Regions from separate parts of the Enterobacter sp. N5-15 genome, predicted to be linked through region 1. Evidence: predicted binding sites of a transcription regulator. Region 1 holds the regulator's gene; each other region holds the start of a gene.
The links. The regulator sigma-54, encoded in region 1, starts transcription at its own class of promoters, with help from an activator protein. The targets are predictions, from matches to a motif close to GTTGGCACANNTTTCGCTNT.
Positions count from the first base shown of each region.

Region 2: AC2TE5_RS06090 (amino acid ABC transporter substrate-binding protein) is a predicted target of sigma-54. The motif match lies at 2,236-2,255, and genes of this name have one in related genera.
Region 3: AC2TE5_RS14020 (branched-chain amino acid ABC transporter substrate-binding protein) is a predicted target of sigma-54. The motif match lies at 1,693-1,712, and genes of this name have one in related genera.
Region 4: glnK (P-II family nitrogen regulator) is a predicted target of sigma-54. The motif match lies at 1,293-1,312, and genes of this name have one in related genera.

Region 1 covers NZ_CM170150.1:4,310,335-4,313,357, forward strand. The annotation lists gene lptB (LPS export ABC transporter ATP-binding protein) at 1-503, shown strand, start outside; gene rpoN (RNA polymerase factor sigma-54) at 551-1,984, shown strand; gene hpf (ribosome hibernation promoting factor) at 2,007-2,294, shown strand; gene ptsN (PTS IIA-like nitrogen regulatory protein PtsN) at 2,377-2,868, shown strand; gene rapZ (RNase adapter RapZ) at 2,914-3,023, shown strand, end outside.
Region 2 covers NZ_CM170150.1:1,306,811-1,309,833, forward strand. The annotation lists gene gltK (glutamate/aspartate ABC transporter permease GltK) at 1-162, opposite strand, end outside; gene AC2TE5_RS06085 (amino acid ABC transporter permease) at 162-902, opposite strand; gene AC2TE5_RS06090 (amino acid ABC transporter substrate-binding protein) at 1,058-1,963, opposite strand; gene lnt (apolipoprotein N-acyltransferase) at 2,366-3,023, opposite strand, start outside.
Region 3 covers NZ_CM170150.1:2,944,899-2,947,921, reverse strand. The annotation lists gene AC2TE5_RS14025 (ABC transporter permease subunit) at 1-300, opposite strand, end outside; gene AC2TE5_RS14020 (branched-chain amino acid ABC transporter substrate-binding protein) at 400-1,521, opposite strand; gene AC2TE5_RS14015 (YecA/YgfB family protein) at 1,947-2,615, shown strand; gene tyrP (tyrosine transporter TyrP) at 2,649-3,023, opposite strand, start outside.
Region 4 covers NZ_CM170150.1:1,084,848-1,087,870, reverse strand. The annotation lists gene amtB (ammonium transporter AmtB) at 1-868, opposite strand, end outside; gene glnK (P-II family nitrogen regulator) at 904-1,242, opposite strand; gene AC2TE5_RS05030 (SmdB family multidrug efflux ABC transporter permease/ATP-binding protein) at 1,463-3,023, opposite strand, start outside.

The sequences.
Region 1 (3,023 bases):
GCGCGCGTCGCGGGATCGGCTACCTGCCGCAGGAAGCCTCTATTTTCCGTCGTCTTAGCGTTTACGATAACCTGATGGCGGTCCTGCAAATTCGTAACGACCTGACCAGCGAACAGCGTCAGGATCGTGCCAACGAGCTGATGGAAGAGTTCCACATTGAGCACCTGCGTGACAGCCTCGGTCAGGCACTCTCCGGGGGTGAACGCCGCCGCGTTGAGATTGCGCGTGCGCTGGCCGCAAACCCAAAATTTATCCTTCTGGATGAACCGTTTGCGGGCGTTGACCCGATCTCGGTTATCGACATTAAACGTATCATTGAACACCTGCGTGACAGCGGGCTTGGCGTACTGATCACCGACCACAACGTTCGTGAAACGCTGGCCGTGTGTGAACGCGCGTATATTGTGAGCCAGGGCAATCTGATCGCCCACGGTACGCCGCAGCAGATCCTCGAAGACGATCATGTTAAGCGCGTCTATCTTGGGGAAGACTTCAGACTCTGATAGGGTAGAGGTAACGTAACGCCGAACCGGAGAAAAATGCTCTGAACATGAAGCAAGGTTTGCAATTAAGGCTCAGCCAACAACTGGCGATGACGCCGCAGCTACAGCAGGCAATTCGCCTGTTGCAACTGTCCACGTTAGAACTTCAGCAGGAGCTCCAGCAGGCGCTAGACAGCAACCCCCTGCTGGAACAAACCGATCTTCATGACGAGGTAGATACCCAGCAATCGCAGGATACGGAAGCGCTCGACACCGCGGACGCACTCGAACAAAAAGAGATGCCCGACGAGCTACCGCTGGATGCCAGCTGGGATGAAATCTACACCGCCGGAACCCCTTCCGGTACGCGTGCAGACTACCAGGACGATGAGCTACCGGTCTATCAGGGAGAAACCACCCAGTCGCTGCAGGATTACCTGATGTGGCAGGTGGAACTCACCCCCTTCTCCGATACCGACCGCGCGATTGCCACCTCAATTGTCGATGCCGTTGACGACACCGGCTATTTGACCGTCACGCTGGACGATATCCTGGAAAGCATGGGCGACGAAGAGATTGAGCTTGAGGAGATCGAAGCCGTACTGAAGCGCATCCAGCGTTTCGATCCGGTAGGCGTGGCCGCAAAAGATCTGCGCGACTGCCTGCTGATCCAGCTTTCTCAGTTCAGCAAAGAGACGCCATGGATCGACGAGGCGCGCTTAATCATCAGCGATCATCTGGATCTGTTGGCCAACCACGATTTCCGCTCCCTGATGCGCGTCACGCGCCTGAAGGAAGAGGTGCTGAAAGAAGCGGTGAATCTGATCCAGTCGCTCGATCCGCGCCCGGGACAGTCGATCCAGACCAGCGAGCCCGAGTACGTGATCCCGGACGTGCTGGTCAGAAAACACAATGACCGCTGGGTCGTTGAACTGAATTCAGACAGCATCCCTCGCCTGCAAATCAACCAGCAGTATGCCTCCATGTGCACCAGCGCGCGTAACGACTCCGACAATCAATATATTCGTAGCAATCTTCAGGAAGCGCGATGGTTGATCAAAAGTCTGGAGAGCCGAAATGATACGCTGCTACGCGTCAGCCGCTGTATTGTCGAACAGCAGCAGGCATTCTTTGAGCAGGGCGAAGAGTATATGAAACCGATGGTACTGGCGGATATCGCCCAGGCCGTCGAAATGCATGAATCAACCATTTCCCGTGTCACCACGCAGAAGTATCTGCACAGTCCACGCGGTATTTTTGAGCTTAAGTATTTCTTCTCCAGCCATGTGAATACCGAGGGCGGCGGCGAAGCGTCGTCAACGGCCATTCGTGCCCTGGTGAAGAAGTTGATCGCCGCGGAGAACCCCGCGAAGCCACTAAGCGACAGTAAGTTAACCACCATGCTGTCCGATCAGGGTATTATGGTGGCACGTCGTACTGTTGCGAAGTATCGAGAGTCTTTATCCATTCCGCCGTCCAACCAGCGTAAACAGCTGGTCTGACACAACCGATAAGGAAGACACTATGCAGCTCAACATCACTGGACAAAACGTCGAAATTACTGAGGCTTTACGCGACTTTGTGAACGCGAAGTTTGCAAAACTCGAGCAGTATTTCGAAAGGATCAATCAGGTCTATATTGTGTTGAAAGTGGAGAAAGTGACTCATATCTCGGATGCCACCCTGCATGTTAACGGGGGTGAACTGCATGCCAGTGCGGAAGGGCAAGACATGTACGCTGCTATCGACGGCTTGATTGATAAGCTTGCACGACAGCTCAATAAACATAAAGATAAACTGAAACAACACTAATTGTCCGGGCAGTTAACGGGTGCAGGACGGCCTGTTGTGAAACACAACAGGCCATTTGTACAGTTAGCGCTTAGGTGAAATTATGATGAACAACGATTCCGCTCTTCAACTGAGCAATGTCCTTAACCAGGAATGTACCCGCAGTGCGGTTCACTGCCAGAGCAAAAAACGTGCGCTGGAGATCATCAGTGAACTGGCTGCAAAACAGCTGGGCCTGCCGCCGCAGGTGGTATTCGAAGCAATTCTGACCCGTGAAAAAATGGGCAGTACCGGTATCGGCAACGGCATCGCGATCCCGCACGGCAAACTGGAAGAGGATACCCTGCGTGCCGTTGGTGTGTTTGTGCAACTTGAAACACCCATCGCCTTCGATGCCATTGATAACCAGCCCGTCGATCTCCTCTTCGCGCTGCTGGTGCCTGCCGATCAGACGAAAACCCATCTGCATACGCTGTCGCTGGTCGCAAAACGTCTGGCCGATAAAACCATTTGCCGTCGACTGCGCTCGGCCCAAAGTGATGAAGAGCTCTATCAAATTATCACTGAAGCAGAAGGCAATCAGGATGATGCATAACCAGGAGATGGCCTTCACATCTGTTGTCCTGAGGAGAAACGGAACATGGTGCTGATGATTGTCAGTGGCCGTTCAGGGTCGGGGAAATCCGTTGCTCTGCGCGCGCTGGAAGACATGGGTTTTTACTGCGTCGATAACCTGCCGGTCGTGTTATT
Region 2 (3,023 bases), 1.9 Mb from region 1:
CCAGGCGAACGGCTTAAAGCTCGACAGGCGCATGACGGCCAGCAGGGTACCCCAGACGATACCAATGATGATGGCGATAACGGTGATTTTTAAGGTAATCACCAGGCCATCAAGCAGGTAAGGCATGGATGGAACGATAGAACTCCAGTCAAATTCGTACATTATTTGCCCCCCAGATTACCCGGCAGGCGGATTTTGCGTTCAACCAGGTTCATCACCAGCATGATGAAAGCGTTAATCAGAACATATGCGAGCGTGATCGCGGTGAAGGATTCCCACGCGTGTGCGGAGTAATCCAGCAGCTTGCCCGCCTGCGCGGCCATGTCGACCAGGCCGATAGTCGAGGCGATGGCCGAGTTTTTCACCAGGTTCATCATCTCAGAGGTCATCGGTGGAACGATAACGCGGTAGGCGTTAGGCAGCAGCACATAGCGGTAGGTTTGCGGCAGGGTCAACCCCATCGCCAGGCCCGCATTTTTTTGTCCACGGGGTAATGACTGAATGGCGGCACGCACCTGCTCGCAAACGCGCGCAGCGGTAAACAGCCCCAGACACATCATGGAGGAGACAAAGAACTGTACGTTCGGATCCAGTTCCGACTTGAACCACATGCCAATATTTTCCGGCAGCAGTTCCGGGATGACCAGATACCAGGTAAAGAATTGCACGATCAGCGGAACGTTACGGAACAGTTCCACATACAGGGTGCCAAGTGTTGAAAGAAAGCGGTTTGGGACGGTGCGCAGAATACCGAACAAAGAACCGACAAGAAACGCGATGATCCACGCCGTTATCGATAATGCCACGGTGACCTGAAAGCCGCTCCACAGCCAGCCAAGATAGGTTGTGTTGCCGAACGGGGCTTGTTGCAGGAATATGCCCCAGTTCCAGTCTATTGACATAATAAACTCCAGAAAAAAAAGGGTAGCAGCGCTACCCTCGAAGATTGGTGAGAAGCTCATTTTTCGCGCTGAGTGGGGAACGACCACTCAACGTATAGTCTGTCCATGCTTCCCGACAATCGAGAGGGCAGGAGATCCCGCCCCTGTTGTTCTAATTAGTTAAGAGCCTTGTCATTTGGAGATTTGAACAGCGCTTTCATGTCTTCAGACAGTTCAAAATTCATGTTCAGGTTTTTTGGTGGAATCGGGTTCTTGAACCACTTATCGAACCATTTTTCGGCTTCGCCGGAGGTCTGCACCTGAGCGATGGTGTCATCGATCAGCTTTTTGAACTGCGGATCGTCTTTACGCAGCATACAGCCGTAGGCTTCTTTAGACTGCGCGGTACCGACGATATCCCAGTTGTCTGGTTTTTTCGCTTTCGCACGTTCTCCCGCCAGCAGGGCGTCATCCATCATAAACGCGACGGCACGACCGCTTTCCAGGGTACGGAAGGAGTCGCCATGGTCTTTCGCGCTGATGATGCGCATATCCATTTTCTTCTCGTCGTTCAGCTTGTGCAGCAGCACTTCTGAAGTGGTACCGGAGGTCACAACAACCGCTTTGCCTTTCAGGTCAGCGAAGTCTTTGATCTCACCGCCTTTCTTCGTCAGCAGACGGGTGCCCACGACAAAGATGGTGTCAGAGAAGGCAGCCTGTTTTTGACGCTCGAGGTTGTTGGTGGTGGAGCCACACTCGAAGTCAAAGGTGCCGTTTTGCAGCAGTGGAATACGGTTCTGTGAAGTGATTGGGATCAGCTTCACCTGCAGGTCAGGTTTGTTCAGCTTTTTCTTCACAGCTTCAACGATGGCGTTGGAGTAATCCTGTGAATAGCCCACGACTTTTTGCGTGTTGTCGTAGTAAGAGAACGGGACAGAAGATTCACGGTGGCCGACCACGATGACGCCGTTTTTGGCAATCTTGTCGAGAGTGCTGCCTGCTGCCGGCGCATCTTCAGCGTGAACCACGCCAGCAGACATTCCCATAACCAGCATTGCTGTGGCCAGTTTACGTAATTGCATACCCAACTCCTTTTTTATCAGCGCCAGAGACGCTTTGATACCCATTGTGATGTTGTTATATCTCGCGCAATGCGAGTGCAGTGTTATGCAAGCTTGTTAACATTTAGTCTGGCTTAATGTAAAGATTTTGCTGCGTTATTGTTTATTTTTGCGAAGCGCGCCGCACCATTCAGAGGCAAATATCTCCCGTTGCACCATTTCGGTGCTACCGATGATCTACGCTGGTGCGACAAAGTTGCACGTTAAGCCAAACTGCGTTTACCTGAATAAACAAAGCAATAGGCGTGCCAGAATGGGCATTTAGAGGGAATTGTCGGGTGGCGGCTACGCCTTACCCGACCTACGGGAACGGAAATGTAGGCCGGGTAAGGCGTAGCCGCCACCCGGCAGGAAGAGGTGAGATTATCGACGACGCTGACGCAGGCTCATCAGCACCGCGCCAAAGCCGAACAGCACGGTCAAAATCCACAGCGGCCAGTTGCCGGTACGAGCGTATGGCGTCAGCCCCGTGGTTGGCGTGACTTTAGTGGTCAGTACCTCACGGGTAAACTGCGGGATCATCGCCTGAATTTCACCCTGTGGACCAATCACAGCGGTGATGCCGTTGTTGGTGCTGCGCAGCAGCGGACGCGCCAGCTCCAGGGAGCGCATACGTGCCATCTGGAAGTGCTGCCACGGGCCGATTGACTTACCAAACCAGGCGTCGTTGGAGATGGTCAGTAGATAGTCAGTATCCGGGCGGAAGTTATCACGCACCTGCTCCCCGAGAATGATTTCGTAGCAGATGGCCGCCGTCAGGGCAAAGCCGTGCGCGTGCAGTTGAGGCTGAACGTACGGTCCGCGGCTGAAAGAGGACATCGGCAGGTCAAAGAACGGGGCCAGCGGGCGCAGAATTGACTCCAGCGGGACAAATTCACCAAACGGCACCAGGTGGTTCTTATTGTACCGGTCAGTGGAGTGGTAGCTGTACTCGCTGTCTTTCCCGAGCGTAATGATGCTGTTGTAGGTGTCATAGCGGTTCTGCTGATTCAGACGCGCATCGACAATCCCGGTGATCAGC
Region 3 (3,023 bases), 1.4 Mb from region 1:
CGTGGAGTTGCGCAGCGGCTTGTAGGCGATACGCTCGATGGTCCAGCCGTACACCCCGGTTACCACAATGGTAAACACCAGCGTCCCGAGGATCAGCAGCGGAAACGACTGCAGACCGAAGAAAGAGAGCAGCGCCAGGCCAATGGCGCAGAGATAGGCGGAAATCATATACACTTCGCCGTGGGCGAAGTTGATCATGCCGATAATGCCGTACACCATGGTGTAGCCGATGGCGATCAGGCCGTAGACGGAGCCCAGCGTTAAGCCATTAATTAACTGTTGCAGGAAGAATGTACTCATCTTAGCGCGCTCGTTTTATAGGCCGCGCGAGCCGCGCAGCCTGATGTTTATTACGCGCCGACGGGAAAGCCCGCCGACGTTGAGCGTGACTCCGTCCCGTTACTGCACTTCCTTATATTTTCCTTTGTCGTCCCACTGGTAAACCACGTAGTCAGACACTTTCAGATCGCCTTTGCTGTCCCAGGCTTTTTTGCCCATCACCGTGTCGACGGAATTGGCTTTCAGCCACTCGCTGGCTTTGGCGGAGTCCTTGCCACCGGTGGCCTTGAAGGCCGCGGCAATGGCCTGGACGGAGGCATAGGAGTAGAGGGTGTAACCTTCCGGCTCGAATTTACCGGCGCGGAATTTCTCGATAACCGCTTTACCGTCCGGGATAAGGCGCGGATCTTTACCGAAGGTCATGTAAATGCCGTTGGTGTATTGCGGGCCACCCGCGGCGGTCACCATCTCTTCGTTGACAATGCAGTCGCCGGAGAAGAATTTCGCCTGCACGCCCTGTTCACGCATCTGGCGAACCAGCGGACCGGCTTCCGGGTGACAGCCACCGAAGAACACGACGTCCGGTTTTTGCGCGCCGATCTTCGTCACCAGCGCGTTAAAGTCTTTTTCACCGCGGGATAACCCCTCATACATCACATCCTGAACCCCACGTTTCGCCAGCGCCGCTTTGGTGGCGTCAGCCAGACCCTGACCATAGGTGTCTTTATCGTGAATAATCACCACGCGCTTGGCTTTCAGCTTGTCGATGATGAAGTCGCTGGCAACCTGGCCCTGCTGATCGTCGCGACCGCACATGCGGAACATATCGCTCATGCCGCGTTCGGTGATCAGCGGGTTAGTTGAGCCGGGGGTAATCGCAATAATGCCTGCGTCGCTATACACCTCAGAGGCGGGCATTGTGGAAGAGGAGCAGAAATGGCCGACCACGGCGTTGACTTTATCCTGGTCAACTAAACGGTTGGCGACGGCCACGGCCTGCTTAGGTTCGCAGGCATCATCCCCCTGAACCAGTTTGATCTTCTCGCCGTTAATGCCGCCTGCGGCATTGATGTCTTCAGCGGCCTGCGTTGCGCCGTGCCAGTACTGATCGCCATAGGTGGCATTCGGACCCGTAAACGGCCCGGCCACGCCAATCACAATATCTGCCCGGGCGGAAAACGCCGTCACCAGGCAACCGGCCAACACAAGAGAAAGAGGAGTTCTGATAAATTTCAGCGACATTATTATGTTCCTTAGCAAAGAGGTTTTTGCACCACGGCGTAAACCCGAACGCCCGACGGCGCAGCCAATCCGAAACACGAGCAAGAACAAAATGCACTAAACGAACAAGATACAGACGGCATCCTGCATATTACGGCGAGATTTCCCTGCGCAGGGACGCGCGAAGAACGTTAAGCAAAAACGTTGCCAGAATGGTTAACCCATTGACCAGCATGCGACATGTTTGAGTATAGAGCGCCGCGTTATGCCGCCTTGCGGGAGGAGAAGAAATTACAGCGGAGATCACATATCGTTAACAATAAAGCCCATAAGTTGTGCAAAGGTCACGATTTGCACGTTTTTGCAGCAATAAAGACCTAAACTTCAGCCCGGAGAGGGGTGAGATATGTGTTAGGATCGTTTCCTTTTTTGCAGGAGTATCAGCGATGACTGAAGGCCCATTGAATGAAAGCGAAATGGCGTGGCTTGAAGAGACGTTAATGTCTTACGGTCATGATGACGCGTCCGTGATTGACGTGTCCGAACTGGACGGCATGCTTACCGCAGTGCTTTCCGGTCCTGTTGTCGTTGAGCCAGATGCCTGGCTGGTGGCGGTGTGGGGTGGCGAGAAGTACATTCCGCGCTGGAAAAACGATCGTGAGATGAACCGTTTTATCGATCTCTGCTTTAAGCATATGAACGATATTGCCGAACGCCTGAGCGAGTACCCGGATCAGTTTGAACCGATGTTCGGTTATAACGACGTTGACGGTGAGAGCTATACCGTGGTGGAAGAGTGGTGCTATGGCTATATGCGCGGCGTGGCGCTGACGGACTGGTCAGCCTTGCCGGAAGCACTGAAGGCCGATCTTGAGGTGATTGCCCTGCACGGGACGGAAGAGAACAGCGAAAAGCTGGATGAACTGTCCGAAGAGGAGTATATCGCCAGCATCGAGAGCATCCAGCCTGCGGCGCTGCGTCTATATCAATACTGGGTAAACAACCCGCAGCAGCCGGAAGTGAAGAAACCGACGGTGAACGGCACGAAGGTCGGGCGTAACGATCCGTGTCCTTGCGGCAGCGGGAAGAAGTTTAAGAGCTGCTGTTTGCACTGATAAAAAAGGGGCTGATGACAGCCCCTTTTTTATTTAACCCACTTCCGGCAGCATCCCGGCTGCAATCAACACCTGCACCAGAATAATCACCACCCCACAGCCAAACACAACGCACAGCAGCGGTTTTCCGCCCGCCACGCGATATCCCTGCTGAGGATGCTGCTGACGGCTTTTCCATGCCAGCAGGGAAGGGAGGAGGAGGGCAAGGATCGACAGCGCCACCCCTGCGTACCCCAGCGCCATCACAAATCCACGTGGGTAAAACAGCGCGAACGCCAGCGGCGGCAGGAAGGTAATTGCGCCCGTCTGTAGCCGTCCGGCCGCGGTATTACGACGCTGGAACAGGTCGGCCAGGTAATCAAACAGGCCGAGCGCCACGCCCAGGAACGAGGTTGCCAGCGCCAGGTC
Region 4 (3,023 bases), 1.6 Mb from region 1:
CAATGGCACCCGAACAGGCCCCCAGCAGAGAAGGTTTACCGCGTACCGCCCACTCGCCAAACACCCAGGAGAGGATTGCACCCGCCGTGGCCACAACGGTGTTCACGAAGGCCAGCGCGGCGATTTCGTTTGCTGCACTCGCTGAGCCGGCGTTGAAGCCAAACCAGCCAAAGTAGAGGATAGCCGTACCGGTAAAGACCATCGGCAGGTTGTGCGGTTTAAACGCTTCTTTACCAAAGCCCACGCGTTTTCCAATCAGGTATGCGCCAACCAGACCCGCTACCGCGGCGTTGATGTGTACAACGGTACCGCCCGCGAAGTCCAGCGCACCGTGCGTTGCCAGCAGACCGCCACCCCAGACCATGTGCGCAATCGGCACATAGGAGAGCGTCAGCCAGACCACCACGAAGATCAGGACGGCAGAGAAACGAATACGCTCGGCGAGCGCGCCCACAATCAGCCCGACGGTAATACAGGCGAAGGAGCCCTGGAACGCAACGTGGATATACTGATAGAAACTGCCCATCAGCGCGGTCAGCTCAATATTTTTCAGCATCACCCAGTCGAAGTTACCAAAGAACGCGTTGCCCGTGCCGAACGCCAGCGAGTAACCGTAAACCACCCACAGCACGCAGACCAGTGCGAACGTCACGGCAACCTGCGTCAGCATGGAGAGAACGTTTTTGCCACGGATCAGGCCGCCGTAGAACAGCGCAATGCCCGGAATGGACATGAACAGCACCAGCGCGGTGCTGATCATCATAAAGGCGTTATCGGCTTTGTCGACCACCGCAGGGGTAGCAGCCAGCGCCAGGCCCGGCAGCAGCGCCAGCGAACCCAGACCCGTTTTGAGTGTTGCTATCTTCATTTTCTCGATCCCTATCACTGTGTGCCAGGAGTTACTTACAGAGCCGCTTCGTCAGATTCGCCGGTACGAATGCGAATGACGCGCTGCAGTTCGGCAACGAAAATTTTGCCGTCGCCAATTTTGCCGGTATAGGCCGCTTTGCTAATGACATCAATAACTTCATCAAGCTGATCGTCAGCAATTGCGACATCAATTTTTACTTTTGGCAGGAAGTTAACGCTGTATTCCGCCCCGCGATAAAGCTCGGCATGACCCTTCTGACGACCAAAGCCTTTCACTTCGGTGACAGTCAGTCCCTGAATACCCATTGAAGACAACGCTTCACGCACGTCTTCGAGTTTGAATGGTTTGATTACAACCGTAACCAGCTTCATAGATCCCCTCCAGTCAGAATTCGGTAATGGCCGTAGCTTACGCAGAAGGTATTGCAAGGGGTGTGCCAGAAATGAAAACGAGGGGGAACAACGGTGCGATGAGCGTTACGCGGTTCTGCTAAACGCGCAGGTGAAAAAAAACGCACCATGCCGGTGCAGGGTGCGTTTCAGTTTTGCACCAACAGGAATGACTGTTAGCGCGTCGCCTCATTTTAGTGCATCAGGCGCTAAGCGACTCTTCATCGCGCACGCTGGCCGCCAGCTCTTCGCCCGCCAGCTGCAGCTGGTACATCTGCCAGTAGCGCCCTTTTGCTTCCAGCAGTTCACGGTGCGTACCGCGTTCAACGGCCTGTCCGCGATGTAGCACCAGAATGGTATCGGCATCGACGATGGTGGAAAGACGGTGGGCAATCACCACCAGCGTCGTATGGTCGCGTACCGCGTCCAGCGCCTGCTGGATGGCCTGCTCGGTGCCGGAGTCAATACTGGCCGTCGCTTCATCCAGAATCAGTATCTGCGGCGTTTCAATCAGCACCCGCGCCAGCGCCAGGAGCTGCTTTTGCCCGACGGAGAGATTATTCCCCTGCTCGCCCAGTTTGGTATTGATCCCCTCGCTAAACCCGCGCGCCAGCCCTGCCAGCTGCACTTTTTCCAGCACGTCCCAGACCTGCTCCTGGGAGTAGTCTCGCCCCAGGGTCACGTTGGCATAGAAGGTATCGGCCAGCACGACCGGATCCTGCTGCACCATCGCAACGCCTTTGCGTAACACAGTGTGGCTGAGAGACGCGAGCGGGCGCCCGTCGAGGCGGATTTCACCTTGCGTGACCGGGTAATAGCCCATCAACAGGCTGGCAAGCGTGCTCTTACCGCTGCCGGTATGCCCCACCAGCGCCACGAAACCGCGTGATGGAACGTCAAGCGTGATGTCCTGCAACACCAGCCGGTCTTCGCGATAGGCAAACGAGACGTTATCAAAGGCGATAGTCCCGCTTTGCAGAGGTCGCTCATCATTGCCGTAGGCCTGGCGCGGCCTGTCCATCAGCTCAAACACGCGTTCACCGGCAACTACCGCCTGTTGCAGCATCGATTGCTGGGTGGTGAGCTCGATCAGCGGCTCGTTAAGGCGTCCCAGATAGCTAATAAAGGCGTACAGCACGCCCACTTCAATCGTACCGTTTGAGCTCAGGCCAAAGAGCATCAGCAGCCCGCAAAGCACCAGTGCAGAGAAAAGGCTCAGCAGCGGACGCAGCAGGAAACCGTCGAGGCGCAGCGTCTGCATACGCGCCATATAGTGCGAACGGCTGGCTTCGCCCATACGCTCGCCAAAGCGCGCCTGCTGGCGGAACTGCTGAATGACGCTCATGCCGTTGATCACTTCGTTGAAGCCATCGTTGATGTCGGCCAGGTAAGCGCGCACCCGACGCACAATCGGCGTGCTGTATCGCTGGTAGATGATCATAACGATCAGCACCGCCGGGAAGATAGCGATCGCCACCAGCGCCATCCGCCAGTTGAGGCTGAACATCGCGACCAGCATCGCGCCAATCAGCGCTGCGCTGCGCAGTACGGTTGCCACCACGGTGACGTACAGATCGCGGATCACCTCGGTATCGTTGGTCACGCGAGAAATCACCTGCCCGACCGGCTGGATATCAAACTCGCTGAGCGGCTGGCGAAGCGCCGCGTCCATCACATCCGTACGCAGCTGCTGAACAACGCCCACGGCTGCACGGTTAAACAGCAGCGACTGAGCATAGTGCAAGCCTGCTGCCGTCAGCTGT